2 regions of the Streptomyces sp. NPDC102360 genome follow, and region 1 is predicted to be linked to the other one. Evidence: riboswitches for the same ligand, from Rfam matches in the RefSeq annotation. Region 1 holds a riboswitch; the other holds the start of a gene.

Region 1 (7,173 bases):
CCGGGGACGACCCGGAGATGCGCATCGTGCCGTTCCGGGGCGAGTACTTCGAGCTCGGGCGGCCCGACCTGGTGCGCGGGCTCGTCTACCCCGTGCCGGATCCGGCGTTCCCGTTCCTCGGGGTCCATCTGACGCGGGGGATCGACGGCGGCGTGCATGTGGGGCCCAACGCGGTGCCGGCGCTCGCGCGTGAGGGCTACGGGTGGGGGGTCGTACGGCCTCGCGAGGTCGGCGGGACGTTGGCGTGGCCGGGGTCGTGGCGGATGGCGCGGCGGCACTGGCGGTACGGGGCGGGGGAGGTCCACCGGTCGCTGTCGAAGTCGGCGTTCACGAAGGCCGTGCGGAGGCTGGTGCCCGGGGTCGTCGCGGAGGACATGGTGCCGGTGGCGGCGGGGGTGCGGGCGCAGGCGGTGTTGCGGGACGGGACGCTTGTGGATGACTTTTTGATACGTGAGGGTGATCGGGCGGTCCACGTGTTGAACGCGCCTTCGCCTGCGGCGACCGCGTCTTTGCCGATTGGGCGGGAGATCGCCGAGCGGGTCTTGCGGTTGGTGTGACCTCGGCCTGCGCCGGGGTTGACGTCGCGGGGTTCTGCCCCGGGCCCCGCGCCTCAAGCGCCGGCGGGGCTGGAAAGGCCACAGGGTCTTGGCGAGCCCGTAAAATCGACCCCACTGTGTCTGAGTCGTCTGAAACCCCCGTATCCGCCGCCCGCCCCAACGAGCCCCGGTTTCCCGAGGGGCCCCGGCCCGACCCGGCCGGGTCGCACCACGAGCACCGCATCCGGAGCTTTCAGCCCCGCCGCGGCCGGGTCACCGACGCGCAGGCGGATGCCTTGCAGCGGCTGTGGCCCAAGTGGGGCCTGGACATCGACGGGCGGCGCAGGCTCGACCTCGCGGAGATGTTCCCCGGTGTCGAGCGCGTCGTCCTGGAGATCGGCTTCGGTATGGGCGAGGCCACGGCGCAGATGGCGCAGGACGATCCGACGACCGGCATCCTCGCGGTCGACGTGCACACGCCCGGCCAGGGCAATCTGCTGAACCTGGCGGACCGCGCGGGAACCGACAACGTACGGGTGGCGAACGGCGATGCGATCGTGCTGCTGCGCGACATGCTCCCGGACGACTGCCTCGACGGGCTGCGCGTGTACTTCCCCGACCCCTGGCCCAAGAAGCGCCACAACAAGCGGCGGCTGATCCAGGCCGAATTCCTCTCGCTCGTGGGCGGGCCGCTCAAGCCGGGTGCGCTCGTGCACTGCGCGACCGACTGGGAGGACTATGCCGAGCAGATGCTTGAGGTGCTGACCGCCCATCCCGACTACGAGAACGCGGTCGAGGGCGGCGGTTATGCGCCCCGTCCCGAGTTCCGTCCGCTCACCCGCTTCGAGGGCAAGGGCCTGGACAAGAGCCACGTGGTCCACGACCTGCTGTTCCGGCGCCGATAGCCCCAAGGGCGGGTCCGGGCCGGATGTCCTCGGCCCCGTCGCGGTGGAGCGGATCCCTCGTTAGGGTCAATTGGTGGCCTCGTATCCCGTCTATCCGCATCCGCAGGACCACGTCCTCGGCGCGCACCCGAGCGGCGCGGTTCCGCATCCGCGCTGGTGGGAGCGGAAGGGCGTGCGGGCCACCGCGCTGGCGACGCTGCTCGCGGTCTCCGGGGCCGTGATCCTCGCCCTCGTCCGCGAGCAGACCGGCACCGAGGGGTTCCTGGTCGGGCTCGGGCTCGCCGTGCTGCCCGTCCCCCTCCTGATATCCGCGTTCCGCTGGCTGGACCGCGTACAGCCGGGACCCTGGCGGAACCTGATCTTCTCCTTCGCCTGGGGCGCGTGCGCGGCGGCGCTGATAGCGATCGTCGCCAACAGCTTCGCGACCCGCTGGATAGAGACCGCGACCGCCGACCCGTCGAGCGCCGACACCCTGGGCGCCACCGTGATAGCCCCGGTCGTCGAGGAGTCCGCGAAGGCAGCGGCCGTGCTGCTCGTCTTCCTGTTCCGCAGACGGGACTTCACCGGAATCGTCGACGGCGTCGTCATCGCCGGGGTCACCGCCACCGGCTTCGCGTTCACCGAGAACATCCTCTATCTCGGCAACGCCTTCGGCACCGACCAGCTCGCCGGCACCGGGCCAGGACTGACCTCGGTCACCGCCGCCACCTTTTTCGTGCGCGTCGTGATGTCCCCGTTCGCGCACCCCCTGTTCACGGTCCTCACCGGCATCGGCTTCGGCATCGCCGCCGCGATGGCGCCGGGCCGCGGCCGACTGCGCCGGATGCTGCTCCCGCTCGCCGGGCTGCTCGCCGCGATGGGCATGCACGCGTTCTGGAACGGCTCGTCGTCGTTCGGCGAGTACGGCTTCTTCGCGGTGTACGCCGCGTTCATGGTCCCGGTGTTCGGCGTGCTCACCTGGCTCGCGGTGTACGTACGCCAGCGCGAGCTGCGCACCATCCGCCAGGAGTTGCCCGCCTACGTCGCCGCGGGCTGGCTCGCCCCGCCGGATCCGTTCGCGCTCGGCTCGCTCAAGGCGCGGCGCCTGGCCCGCGACTTCGCCACGCACTACGGAGGCCGGGCGGCCGCGACGGCGGTCGCCGAGTACGAGGACCACGCGACGTCCCTCGCACTGCTGCGCCACCGCGGCCGCAAGGGCAGGGCCGGCGCGGACTACGTCGTACGGGAGCGGGAACTCCTTGAGGCGCTGTGGGCGCGGCGCCACTACGCGCGCCCGGCGCTCGCGTACGGCTCCCAGATCGCGACGCCGATGTGGCTGCCCCCGGTGTACGCGGTCCCACTGGCGCAGGGACCCGCGTACACCTACGACAACAACCCGTACCGCTACTGAGACGCCGCCGTGAGCCGGTCGAGCTCCGGCTGCGTCAGCTCCACGTCCGCCACCGCGAGCAGCGCCGGGAGCTGTTCGGTGTTCCGCGCGGACGCGATCGGCGCCGTCACCGTGGGCTGCGCGGCGAGCCAGGCGAGGGCGACCGTGGCGATCTCGGCGTCGTGCGTCTGCGCGATCTCGTCGAGCGCGGTGAGTACCCGCTGCCCGCGCTCGGTCTCCAGGTGCTTGCCGGCGCCGGCGGCCCGCGCGCTGTCGACCGTCACGCCCGGCCGGTACTTTCCGGTCAGGAAGCCGGACGCGAGCGCGTAGTAGGGAACGGCCCCGAGGCCGCCGCGCGCGGCGACGTCCTGCAGCTCACCCTCGTACGTGTCGCGCGAGACGAGGTTGTAGTGCGGCTGGAGCGCGACGTAACGGGCGAGGCCCTCGCGGTCGGAGAGGTCGAGGGAGTCCTGGAGGCGCTGCGCGGAGATGTTCGACGCGGCGATGTGGCGTACCTTGCCCGCCTTCACCAGCTCGTCGAGGGCGCCGATGATCTCCTCGACCGGGACCTCGGGCTTGTCGTAGTGCGTGTAGTACAGGTCGATGTGGTCGGTGCCCAGGCGCTTCAGGGAGGCGTCGGCCGCTGCCTTGATGTTGGCCGCGGACAGGCCCTGGAACTCGGGGTGCTGGCTGCCCTTGGTGGCGATGACGACGTCGTCGCGGCGGCCACGCGAGGCCAGCCACTTGCCGATGACGGTCTCCGACTCACCGCCCCGGTTGCCGTCCACCCACGCCGAGTACACGTCGGCGGTGTCGATGAAGTTGCCGCCCGCGGCGACGTACGCGTCGAGCACCTCGAAGGACGTGGCCTCGTCGGCGGTCCAGCCGAACACGTTGCCACCCAGGGACAGCGGGAAAACCTCGAGGTCGGAGGTGCCGAGCTTGCGCAGAGAAGGAGAGGAAGTCATGCCCCGACTCAACACCCGTACGGAATACGGTATTCCGCGATCACGCCGGAAATCGCCTCAAGAGACCCAAGCGGCCCAGTAATGGGCAAACCGGCAGCCCAGGCGTCGGGGGGTGAGCGCCAGGACTGCCGGAGTTCACCGGCTCAGAGCCCGCGAACAGGCTCTCAGGGAGAGGCTCTCAGGGAGAGGCTCTCAGGGGGTGAGGCCCTTTTCGCGCAGCCACGATGCCGGGTCGACGCCGGTGGACTGCCCGTCGGGGTGGACCTCCAGGTGGAGGTGCGGCCCGGTGACATTGCCCGTGGCGCCCACGCGGCCGATGACATCGCCGGTGCTGACCTTCTGGCCCGCGCTGACATTGAGCGAGGACTGGTGGCAGAACCACAGCTCCGTGCCGTCGTCGAGGGTGAGCACCGTGCGGTAGCCGTACGCGCCTGCCCAGCCGGCCTCCGTGACCGTGCCGGAGTGGATGGCGCGGATCGGCGTACCGGTGGAGGCGGCGAAGTCGAGGCCCGTGTGGTACCCGGAGGACCACATGGAGCCGGGCTGGCCGAAGGTGCCGGAGAGCGTGTACGAGGCGACCGGGAGCTTGAAGCTCTTGGCCAGCTTGGCGAGGCGCTCGGCCTCGGCCTTGCGGCGGGCCTCCGCCTCGGCCTTCTTCTTCTCGGCGAGCTCCTTGGCCTTGGCCGCGTCCTGCTTGGCCGCGGCCTCGGCGGCGGCCTGCTTCGCGGCGGCCTCCTCGGCGGCCTGCTTGGCGGTGGCGTCGGCCGCGTCCTGCTGCGTCTCGGCCTGCTGCATGATGCGGGCCCGCAGCGCCTCGCCGGCGCCGGTCTGCCCGTCGGCGGCCTCGGCCTGAGTGATACCGGCGCCGCTCAGCGGGGAGGCCGTGGCGCCGGAGTCCGCGTCGGAGTCCGAACCGTCGGACATCAACGAGCCCACGCCCGGCAGCGACTTGGCCTCGGGCAGCGAGTCCTTGACCGCCGACAGGTCGGGCATGGATATGTGGACGGCAGGCTTGCCGCCCTGTGCGGTGGCGATGCCGCCCGCGCCGACGGCGGCGACCACACCGACGCCGAGAACGGTGGAGCTGCGCGCGAATCCACCACGGCGGCGGGCTACGCGATGCCTGCCGCGGACGGAGGAGACGGACTCCTCGGTGGGATTCCACTCCTCCCAGGTCTCCTGCTCGACACCGAAGTCGTCTTCGGGTCCATAGAAGAAGTCTGGGGCAGGCCGGTTCGACGCCACGGGGGCGCTCTCCTTTCCTTCCTTCTCGCCTACCGGGTTAGCTGACGGGTTCGGAGCAGGAAGGTCTCCTACCGACATCGCGAGCTTCAACGATGTCCGATTCACCCCAAGTTGATGGTTCCCCGGTTCCCTTGCGGGATTAAGCGTGTGCGCACGGAGCCATCTCTTGTGACGGCTGGGACGACCGCGCTGCGTTATCGAACGTTAATAGACAGCAGACAGTAATTCCAAGCGCTTCCCACTGATCGTTCACGACTCTGGCCAGGACTTATCGGGACACCAGGGGGCGGATCGGGGCGAGTTGATCGCTCACCACAAACGTCCATCCAACTGATGGTGCGTCAATTGTTATGCGGAGCGACGCCGTTCGACTACGGTCGGCTACCACAGGTAACAACGATCAAGGAACTCAGCCCCGCCGCACGGCGAGCAGCGCCATGTCGTCCTTCGTCCCGTCGCCGGTGTGCGCGCGGACCTCCGCGGCGAGGGACGCGAGAAGTTCCTCGGGCCCCGGGAAGACACGTCCGGAGAGCCGGGCCGCCGGATCGTAGAAGCGGCCGCTCGCGTCGCGCGCCTCGGAGAGCCCGTCGGTGTAGAGCAGCAGCGTGGCCGCGGACGGGAACGCCGCCTCCACGGCCCGGTCCGGCCAGCTGCCGAGTTCGCTCATGCCGAGCGGCAGCGCCGCCTGGCACGGGTCGAGTGCGCGCACGGTGCCGTCGCCGAGCAGCAGCAGCGGGCTGGGGTGACCGCGGTTGAGGACGCGGACGAGCTCGACGCCGTGCGGGATCTCGACGAGCACCGCGGTGGTGAAGCCCTCGAAGTCGTCGATGCCGCTGCGCCGGGTGCCCTCGCGGGCCAGGGCCCGCTCCAGGCGCTGGGCGACCGCCTCCAGGGAGCCCTCCTGCTCGGCGGCCTCCCGGAACGCGCCGATGACGACGGCGACCGCGGCGACCGCCCCCATGCCCTTGCCGCGTACGTCGCCGACGATGATCCGGATGCCGTGCGGGGTGTCCTGGACCGCGTACAGATCACCGCCGATGAACGCGTCGGCCTGCGCCGCCTCGTAGCGCGCCGCGATCACGAAGCCGCCGAGCCGCTGGGCCGGCCGGGGCAGCACCGCGAGCTGCGCGGCCTGCGCGATCTCACGGGCGGAGGCCAGCTGCTCGTAGCCGCGGTACACGATCCGGTTGATCACACAGGCCAGGAGGCAGACGGTGGCCACGGTGACGATCTCGGTGACGAACACGGAGTCGAGGTTCCCCGTGTAGCGCAGGTGCACGGTGACGATCGCCCCGATCGACACGACGCCCGTCAGGATCGTCGCGCCGAGCGAGAAGAAAGGGGCGGCCACCAGAGGCGCCGCGCTGAACAGGGGGGCGCCGGGGAAGCCGCTGGGGGTGACGTACTCGTAGATCGCGCCGCCGATGACGAGCAGCAGGGGCAGCATCCGCAGGAAGAGACGGACGCTCACGGGGTCGGAGCCGTGCCGCCCCCGTCTCCCGCCGGTGCCTCCTGTTCGCTGCCCCACCACTCGTCTCCTGCCGTTCCCTGCCAGCTTCCGGCGTCTCACCAAGAGTTCCCGCACGGGGGCGCGGGGGCGAGCAGGGGTGGGCCGTACGGGTGGGGAAAGTGACGTGCGCAACACGGGTGACCGGGCGGGAACACACATGACAAGAGGCCGGAATCTCAGTGAGATTCCGGCCTCTTGTCTTCAGTAGCGGGGACAGGATTTGAACCTGCGACCTCTGGGTTATGAGCCCAGCGAGCTACCGAGCTGCTCCACCCCGCGCCGTTGTGTTCACAACTCTACGCCATCAGGGGGAGTGAACGCGAATCGCTTCCCGTGACCGCTCACGCGGCGACCGGCGCGGCGGCGTGGGTGAGGGTCTCCCACGCCACGAACAGATCGTCCGTCCCCTCCGGCCGCTGCTTGTGGGTGAGCTTCTCGGTCTGCGGAAGGTCCATCTTCAGCCGCCCCTGAAGGTGCTGGAGGCCCACCTCCGTGTCGGGCCCCATGTCCCGCTGCACCTTCCCGCCGCACAGCCAGGACGGGGCCTTGGCGCCCAGCTGGTACTTGGAGTGCAGTTCGAGCGCGGCGGCGAGCCGCTCCTTCACCTCTCCGTACAGGTCGACGCCCTGGTGCCAGGCGG
Region 2 (7,173 bases), on a different contig from region 1:
ACGAAACCGGTGGAGAGCGCGGTCACGAGCCAGGCGCCCGCCCGGCCGCCCGGCACGGCGTAGGGGCGCTCCTGGTCGGGGTACTTGCGGCGCAGCACGGCGAGGCTCGGGAACGTGATGACGTAGGAGATGAACGTCGTGCTGATGGTCAGGCCGAGGCCCGCCGCGAAGTACTTCTCGCCGTCGCCTCCGGTGAGGTTGAGGGCGACGACGAACAGGATCGAACCGAGCACGGCGGACAGGATGTTGACCCGTACCGGGGTGCCGTGCTTCTCGGAGATGCGGCCCAGCCAGGCCGGACCCGCGCCGTCCGCGCACGCCACGGCCTGCGCGCGGTGGGCGCCCATCGCCCAGGTGACACCGGAGGTGAGCAGGCCGATGATGAGGCCGGCCGCGGCGACCCCGCCGAACACGGAGCCGAGCCCGGTCAGCGTCACCGTGCCGTCGGCCGCGATGGAGCCGCCGTAGACGGTGAAGACGGCCTTGCAGGCGTCGATGAAGCCGCCCAGGCTGCCGATCTCCTCGCTGGGCAGAACGAACAGGATGCCGAGGATGGGCCCTCCGTAGAGGAGCACGGCGGCGAGGCCGGAGCGCAGGATCGACAGGGGGATGTCGCGGCGCGGGTTCTTCATCTCCTCGGCGGCGGAGCTGGGCAGTTCGAAGCCTACGTAGTTGAAGATGAGCACCGGGACGAGCGCGACGAAGCCCGCATACGTAGGCGTGAATTCGCCCGCGGGCAGGGCGTGCACGCCATGTTCGGCGGCGTACACGACGACGGACACGAGGAAGAAGCCGAGCAGCACGACGCGCGCGACGGCGCCCGCGATGGGCACCCACTTGCCGATGCGTACGGACTGCACCACGGCGAGCGCGCCGCCCCAGATGAACACGAACCCGGCGACGTACTTCCACACGCCCGGCAGCGGCGTGAAGAACTCCTCCCAGGTGGTCAGCGCGATGATGCACAGGCTGCCGCCCACCCAGACCGGATTGGATATCCAGTACAGGAGCTGGTTGACGCCCGCGACGAGCCGGCCGAAGGCGAGGCGCGTCCATACGTACGGGCCTCCCTGCACGGGGAAGGACGAACCAAGTTCCGCGACGAGCAGCCCGTAGGGGAGGAAGAAGACGACGGCCAGAATGACCATCCAGGTCAGGCCCTGCGGGCCCTGTGCGGCGACGGATCCGATGGTGTCCAGGCCGACCAGCGTGCAGATGAGGAAGAACAGCACGTCCAGCCGGCGCAGATCCTTGCGCAGCCGTGAGCGCTGCTCGCCCCAGCCTTCGGAGAGGTCGGGCTCGTCCCCGGCGGGCGGGGTCGGCGAGAGGGATGGCGCTTGGGTCACGATTGCTCCTGGCGAGAACAGCGAGAACGAACGAAAACAGCGAGAACGAAAGAGGACGGCACTGACGGCACTTCGGGTCTTGCTCGGGCCGCGCCTACCCCCGACCGACCGACTTATTGACTGAACAGCCAGTCAGTAGTGGAACGTGACGCGACTGTGACCCCTGCGACGGCGAGCCGTCAAGGGGCCTGCACGTGAACGAGTCGGCACGCGGGAACAACTAGGGTTGCGGCGTGACCAGAGTCCGGTTGAGCGTGGCCGAGCGGCGTGAAGAGCTGCTGGGGGCCGCCATCGAGCAGATCGAGGCGCGCGGAGTGGCCGCCGTGCGCATCGCCGACGTGGCATCGGCGCTCGGCGTGAGCAACGCGCTGGTGCTGTACCACTTCTCGACGAAGGAGAAGCTCGTCGCGGCCGCGTTCGCGCACGCCGCCGAGAGCGACCTGGCCCATCTGCGCAAGCTGCTCGGCCGGCGCACGACGGCACTGAAGCGGCTGCGCGCCGCGGTGCGCTGGTACGCGCCGACGGGTCAGGCCAAGGGGTGGCGGCTGTGGATCGAGGGCTGGGCGGCGGCGCTGCGCGAGCCCGCACTGCGGGAGGTCACACGGGACCTCGACCGGCAGTGGAAGGCGGCGCTCGCGGAGGTGATCGCCGAGGGTGTGGCGGCGGGCGAGTTCGGCTGCCCCGACCCGATGGCGGCGGCGCTGCGGCTCACGGCGCTGCTCGACGGGCTCGCCGTGCAGCTGACGGCGTACGAGGACAAGCGAGCCAAGCCGGGCGCGGTGTCGCGGGCCCGCATGCAGGAGTGGGTGGATGAGGCGCTCGCCCGCGAACTGGGTCTCGAGCGCGCCGAGTTGACCGGGGCGGGGCGCTGACGGGAGGCCGTCAGCACCACCGCGCCGCTTGGGATCAACGCGTCAGGACGCCGCCTCCAGGTGCGCCTTCACCGCGTGCGGGTCCACGAAGCCCTTGGCCTGCACCCGGTCGCCGGAGGACTCGCCGCGCAGTCGGCGCCCGATCCACGGCACCAGGAACTCCCGCGCCCAGTGGATGTCGTCGCGCCGTACCTCGAACGTGCCGCGCTGCGGCAGCGGCGGCCACGCCTGCTCGGGGTCGGCCGGCACCTCGACGCCGAGCGCCTGGGCGGCGCGCAGCGCCACCCGCGTGTGCCCCTCGGGCGACAGGTGGAGACGGTCGCCGTCCCAGGCCCTGCGGTCCTGGATGGACTTCAGGGACCACAGGTCGAGCATCAGGCAGCCGTGCCGGTCGGCGATCGCCCGCACATGCATGTTGTACGTGGCGATCTTGCCGCGCAGGTGCTTGAGCACGGCCACGTCACGGGTGTCGAACCCGGTGGCCACCATGACGGTGCCCGCCGCGTCGGCGAGCTTGGCGACGGCCTTCTCGAAGCGTTCGGCCACGTCGTCCGGGTCGGTGCCGGGGCGGATGATGTCGTTGCCGCCGGCGACCAGGGTCACCAGGTCGGGAGCGAGATCGACCGCCTTCGGGACCTGGTCCGCGACGATCTGGTCGAGGAGCTTGCCGCGCACGGCCAGGTTCGCGTACTGGAAGGTGTCCTCGGGGACACGGTCGTCCAGGAGGACGGCGAGCCGGTCGGCCCAGCCCGCGAACTTGCCGTCGGGGCCGGGGTCACCGACTCCTTCGGTGAAGCTGTCGCCCACGGCCGCGTAGGACCGGATCGTGCCGTTGAGTGAGTCCGTGAGTGCTCTCGATTCGTTTGCCACGACCACACATCTTTCACCCTCGGCTGTGACCTACGCGACCGTAGCCAGGGGTTGACGTGTGGTGAGATAACCCACTCGCCACCTGGGGAATAAGCGTGGAATAAGCGCACGAACGCATTTCGGCGCCCGGGGAACACCCCGGGCGCCGAAGCGAGCGGGCCGCCGAGCGGCCCCTACGTCACGTCTCAGGCGTTCACACCGTGCTCGCTCAGGTACGCGATCGGGTCGATGTCCGAGCCGTAGTCGGCGCCCGTGCGGATCTCGAAGTGCAGGTGCGGGCCGGTGACGTTGCCGGTCGCGCCGGACTTGGCGATCTCCTGGCCGACCGTCACCGTGTCGCCCTGGGCGACACCGATCGAGGACAGATGGCCGTACTGGGAGAAGTGGCCGTCGGCGTGCTCGATGACGACCTCGTTGCCGTACGCGCCGCCCGAGCCGGTCGAGACGACGGTGCCGTCGGCGACCGACTTCACGGAGGTGCCGGTGGGGATCGAGTAGTCGGCGCCGGTGTGGCTGCCGCTGGACCACATGGAGCCGGAGTTGCCGTAGCCGGTGCCCTTGGCGCCGTCGACCGGCGCCGTGTAGTCGCCGGAGGCGGGGGTCTTGGCGCTCGTCTGCGCGGCGGCGGCGCCGCCCTCGGAGCCGGAGTCGCCCTCGGCCGCGCCGCCGAGGTCGAGCTTGACGCCGATCTTGAGGTGGTCCGCGTTGGAGCCGACGGCGTCCTTGTTGTCCTCGTACAGCTTCTTCCAGCCGCCGTCGACGTCCTGCGCCTTGGCGATCTTCGAGAGCGTGTCACCGGCCTTGACGGTGTACGTCGTGGTGTCGGCGGTACCGCCGGACGTCGCGGCCTGCGCGCCGGTGGCGCCCATCAGCGGGAGCGCCACGGCGACTCCACCGGCGGAGGCGACGGCGGCGACACGGGCGATGCGCTGGGAGGTCGAAAGGCGGTGCTTTCCCTTTGCGGGCATGCTGAATTTCCTCTCCGTCGCCTACGAGGTGAGCTGTCGGGTTCGGGCTGGAGATGCCCGGCCGTGCCCGGGGTGCGGGCGCGGCTTCACCCCTAGCCGCTTCGGGAAATCCCTGCGCGGCGTACTGCGTGTGGGTCCCCCGCTCCTGCCGTGACGGGTAGTCGAAAGGAATCCGGACGGCGGCAGGACTAGGCGTTCCGACCGGATTGATTGGTGACCGTAGGCGAACCGCAATGGCTACGACAAACCCCGAATTCACCTGCGGCGGCAATTCCTTGGATTTCTGAGGCGGCCCTGCGTAACCCTGCGTCGACCTTCTTCGCTTTACCAACGCCATACCTTCGGGGATTACTGGGGAGGCAATCCGGGCCACCCGGCACGCAGCGTCACGAACATGAAGCCGGTCACGCACAGGCCCACAAGCCCCTCCGATCCATGCACAGTTGACACAGAACGGGGCGAATCGGACAGATGGTTGCCTGGGGAACCGATGTCGTATCGTCAGGAGCGCGCCCACCGGCGACCCAACGCCGGTGCACCGATTGGGAGGAGCCCCTGTGACGCAGCACGCACCGTCCACCGAGCCCGAGCTGACCGGAGTGCGCAACTTCCGAGACGTGGGCGGCCTGCCCACCGTGGACGGCCGGCGCGTGCGCCAGGGCGTACTGTTCCGCAGCGGCCACCTCGCCCACGCCACGGCCGAGGACTCGACCTTCCTCTCCTCCCTCGGCCTGCACACGGTCTTCGACTTCCGCAACAGCGCGGACCAGAAGCTGGAGGGCGCGGACGTCGCGCTGCCCGGCGTGCGCAATCTGAACCTGCCGCTCAACGACCCGGCCGACGGCGCCGAATTCTGGGCCATGGTCCGCGACGGCGACATCAATCAGCTGCGCCAGATCCTCTCCGAGGGCCGCGCGGCGAACCGGCTCGTCGATTCCTACCGCACCATGATCAAGGAGCGCACCGCCGAGCACAGCCGCGTGCTGCACTCCCTCGCCGAGGACAGCCTCCCCGCGCTGATGCACTGCGCGGCCGGCAAGGACCGCGCGGGTCTGTCGATCGCGGTGACGCTGCTCGCTGTGGGCGTGGAGCGCGACGCCATCGAGGCGGACTACCTCAAGTCCAACGAGAAGCACCGCCGCTACAACGTGCGCCGCACCGCCACCGCGAAGGATGCCTACTCCCCCGAGATCATGGAGCTGCTCAGCCCGCTCTTCGACGCCCGCATCGAGTACCTCAACGCGGGCCTCGAGACCATCGACGAGCACTGGGGCGGCACGGACCGCTACCTCGAAGAGGGCCTGAAGCTCACCGCGGCGACGCGCGAGCGGCTGCGCGAGCGCCTTCTCGACTGACCGCCGAGCGCCGTCCCCTGGTGCCGGGCGGCGCCGGGCGTCACATGGCGCCCGTTGCCGCGCACCTCTCCGAGGTCCGCCGTCACCCCTCCCTGTCGCGAAGTGCCGCGCGGGCGGGGAGGGTCACGGCGAGCAGACCGAGACACACCGCGCTCGCGGCGAACGTGCCGTACAGCAGCGGCGGTATGTACGGGGATTCTCCCGTCATGCCGCGCATCATCGGGGTCAGCGTGATCATCGCGATGGCGGTGCCGAGCAGCACCCCCGCCGCCGACACCAGCAGGCTCTCCCAGCGGAGCATCCGCAGCACCTGGCGACGCGTGGAACCGACGAGGCGGAGCACGGTCAGTTCGCGACGGCGGTCCAGGACCGTCATCACCAGCGTGTTGACCGCCGCGACGGCGGCGAAGCCACCCAGGACCGCGGCCATCGTGTAGTTGGACCAGGCGCCCATTTCGCTGTCCACGCTCCGCGCGACGGCGTAGCCCGAGGCGTCGGTGACCTTGCCGAGTGCGGTGAGCGGCCCGGCGTCGCCGCCGCGCACCAGCAGCGTGCTGTCGAAGCCCGATGTGACATGTCCGGCGAGGGAGGCGCGGTCCATCGTCACCGCCGCCAGGCCAAGGCCCCGGCCGTATACCGCGGCGACCTGCGGGCGGGCCTTCGTGCCGTCGGGGAGACGGAGCGGCAGCCTGTCGCCCACCTTCACCTTCACCTTCGCCGCCGTCGCGAGGGTCTTGTCGATGGCGATGCGACCCGCGCCCACGCGGTCCAGGCTGCCGCGGCGCACATCCAGGTCCTGCACCTTGGCGAGCTCGCCGCCCGAGCCCGAGATGCCCTGGGCCGCGGTCGCCTGCAGCGAGGTCTCCCCTCCCAAGTCGACCGGTACGAGCACCTGCGTGTCGAGCAGGCTCACGGCCGCGTCGACACCGGGAGCGCGGGCCGCCCGGTCGGCGGCGCCCGCCGGCAGGCCTGCCGGATCGGTGACGGCGTGGTCCGCCGTGATGCCCGCGCGCAGCTGGTCCGCGGAGACCTTGCTCTCGCTCGTGTGCATGAAGACCAGCGTCGAGGCGAAGGCCATCGCCAGCACGATCGGCGTGATCGCGGAGGCCGACCGGCGGGAATTCGTCCGGGAGTTGGCGGCCGCCAGCGAGGCCGAGGCCCCGCCGCCGCGCAGCAGCAGGCCGAAGGTCGCCGCGCACAGCCGGGCCAGCAGCGGGCCGAGCAGGGCGACGGCGAGCATGAAGAGCATGACGACGCCGAGCGAGGCGTTCGCCGCGTCGGCGCCTGCGGTGGAGGCCGCGACACCGGCGAGCACCGAGCCGCCGCCGAGCGCCGCGATGCCGAGCACGGTACGGACGACACCCGGCCGCAGCCGCTCCACCGAGGCCTCGGCGAGCGCCTGACCCGGCTTGATCTTCGCGGGCCTGCGCCCGGCGATCCAGCCCGCGCCGAGCGCAGTGAGCAGCCCGGTCCCGACGGCGGCGACCAGCGGGATCCACGACACGTGCAGCTCGACCGCCTGCGGGACGGCCCCACGATCCTTCAGCTGCCCGAACCACCAATGCGCGAGCCCGATGCCCGGCAGGCACCCGAGCACCCCGGCGAGCGGCGCGACGAGCAGCGCCTCCGCCGCGACCGCCCGGCGGATCTGCCGCGGGGTGGCGCCGACAGCACGCAGCAGCGCGAACTCCCGGCTGCGCTGGCCGACGGAGAGGGCTACCGTGCCGGCCGCGGTGAACACGGCCACCAGCGTGGCGATCCC

Evidence for each region. Region 1 has a riboswitch for cyclic di-AMP ahead of ACIRHA_RS20840 (M23 family metallopeptidase). Riboswitches for the same ligand answer to the same signal wherever they lie in the genome.
Region 2: it holds a riboswitch for cyclic di-AMP, as region 1 does, so the genes downstream of both, ACIRHA_RS10135 (peptidoglycan DD-metalloendopeptidase family protein) here and ACIRHA_RS20840 (M23 family metallopeptidase) in region 1, are expected to answer to the same signal.

What each region holds. Positions count from the first base shown of each region.
Region 1 is NZ_JBIWLG010000004.1:532,635-539,807, reverse strand. It holds gene lhgO (L-2-hydroxyglutarate oxidase) at 1-557, shown strand, start outside; gene trmB (tRNA (guanosine(46)-N7)-methyltransferase TrmB) at 674-1,441, shown strand; gene ACIRHA_RS20850 (PrsW family intramembrane metalloprotease) at 1,515-2,831, shown strand; gene ACIRHA_RS20845 (aldo/keto reductase) at 2,825-3,778, opposite strand; gene ACIRHA_RS20840 (M23 family metallopeptidase) at 3,971-5,023, opposite strand; cyclic di-AMP (ydaO/yuaA leader) riboswitch at 5,035-5,179, opposite strand; gene ACIRHA_RS20835 (PP2C family protein-serine/threonine phosphatase) at 5,433-6,470, opposite strand; tRNA gene ACIRHA_RS20830 (tRNA-Met) at 6,739-6,812, opposite strand; gene ACIRHA_RS20825 (alginate lyase family protein) at 6,875-7,173, opposite strand, start outside.
Region 2 is NZ_JBIWLG010000002.1:110,650-117,822, forward strand. It holds gene ACIRHA_RS10120 (APC family permease) at 1-1,346, opposite strand, end outside; gene ACIRHA_RS10125 (TetR family transcriptional regulator C-terminal domain-containing protein) at 1,580-2,218, shown strand; gene ACIRHA_RS10130 (SGNH/GDSL hydrolase family protein) at 2,261-3,043, opposite strand; gene ACIRHA_RS10135 (peptidoglycan DD-metalloendopeptidase family protein) at 3,274-4,056, opposite strand; cyclic di-AMP (ydaO/yuaA leader) riboswitch at 4,060-4,230, opposite strand; gene ACIRHA_RS10140 (tyrosine-protein phosphatase) at 4,614-5,411, shown strand; gene ACIRHA_RS10145 (ABC transporter permease) at 5,494-7,173, opposite strand, start outside.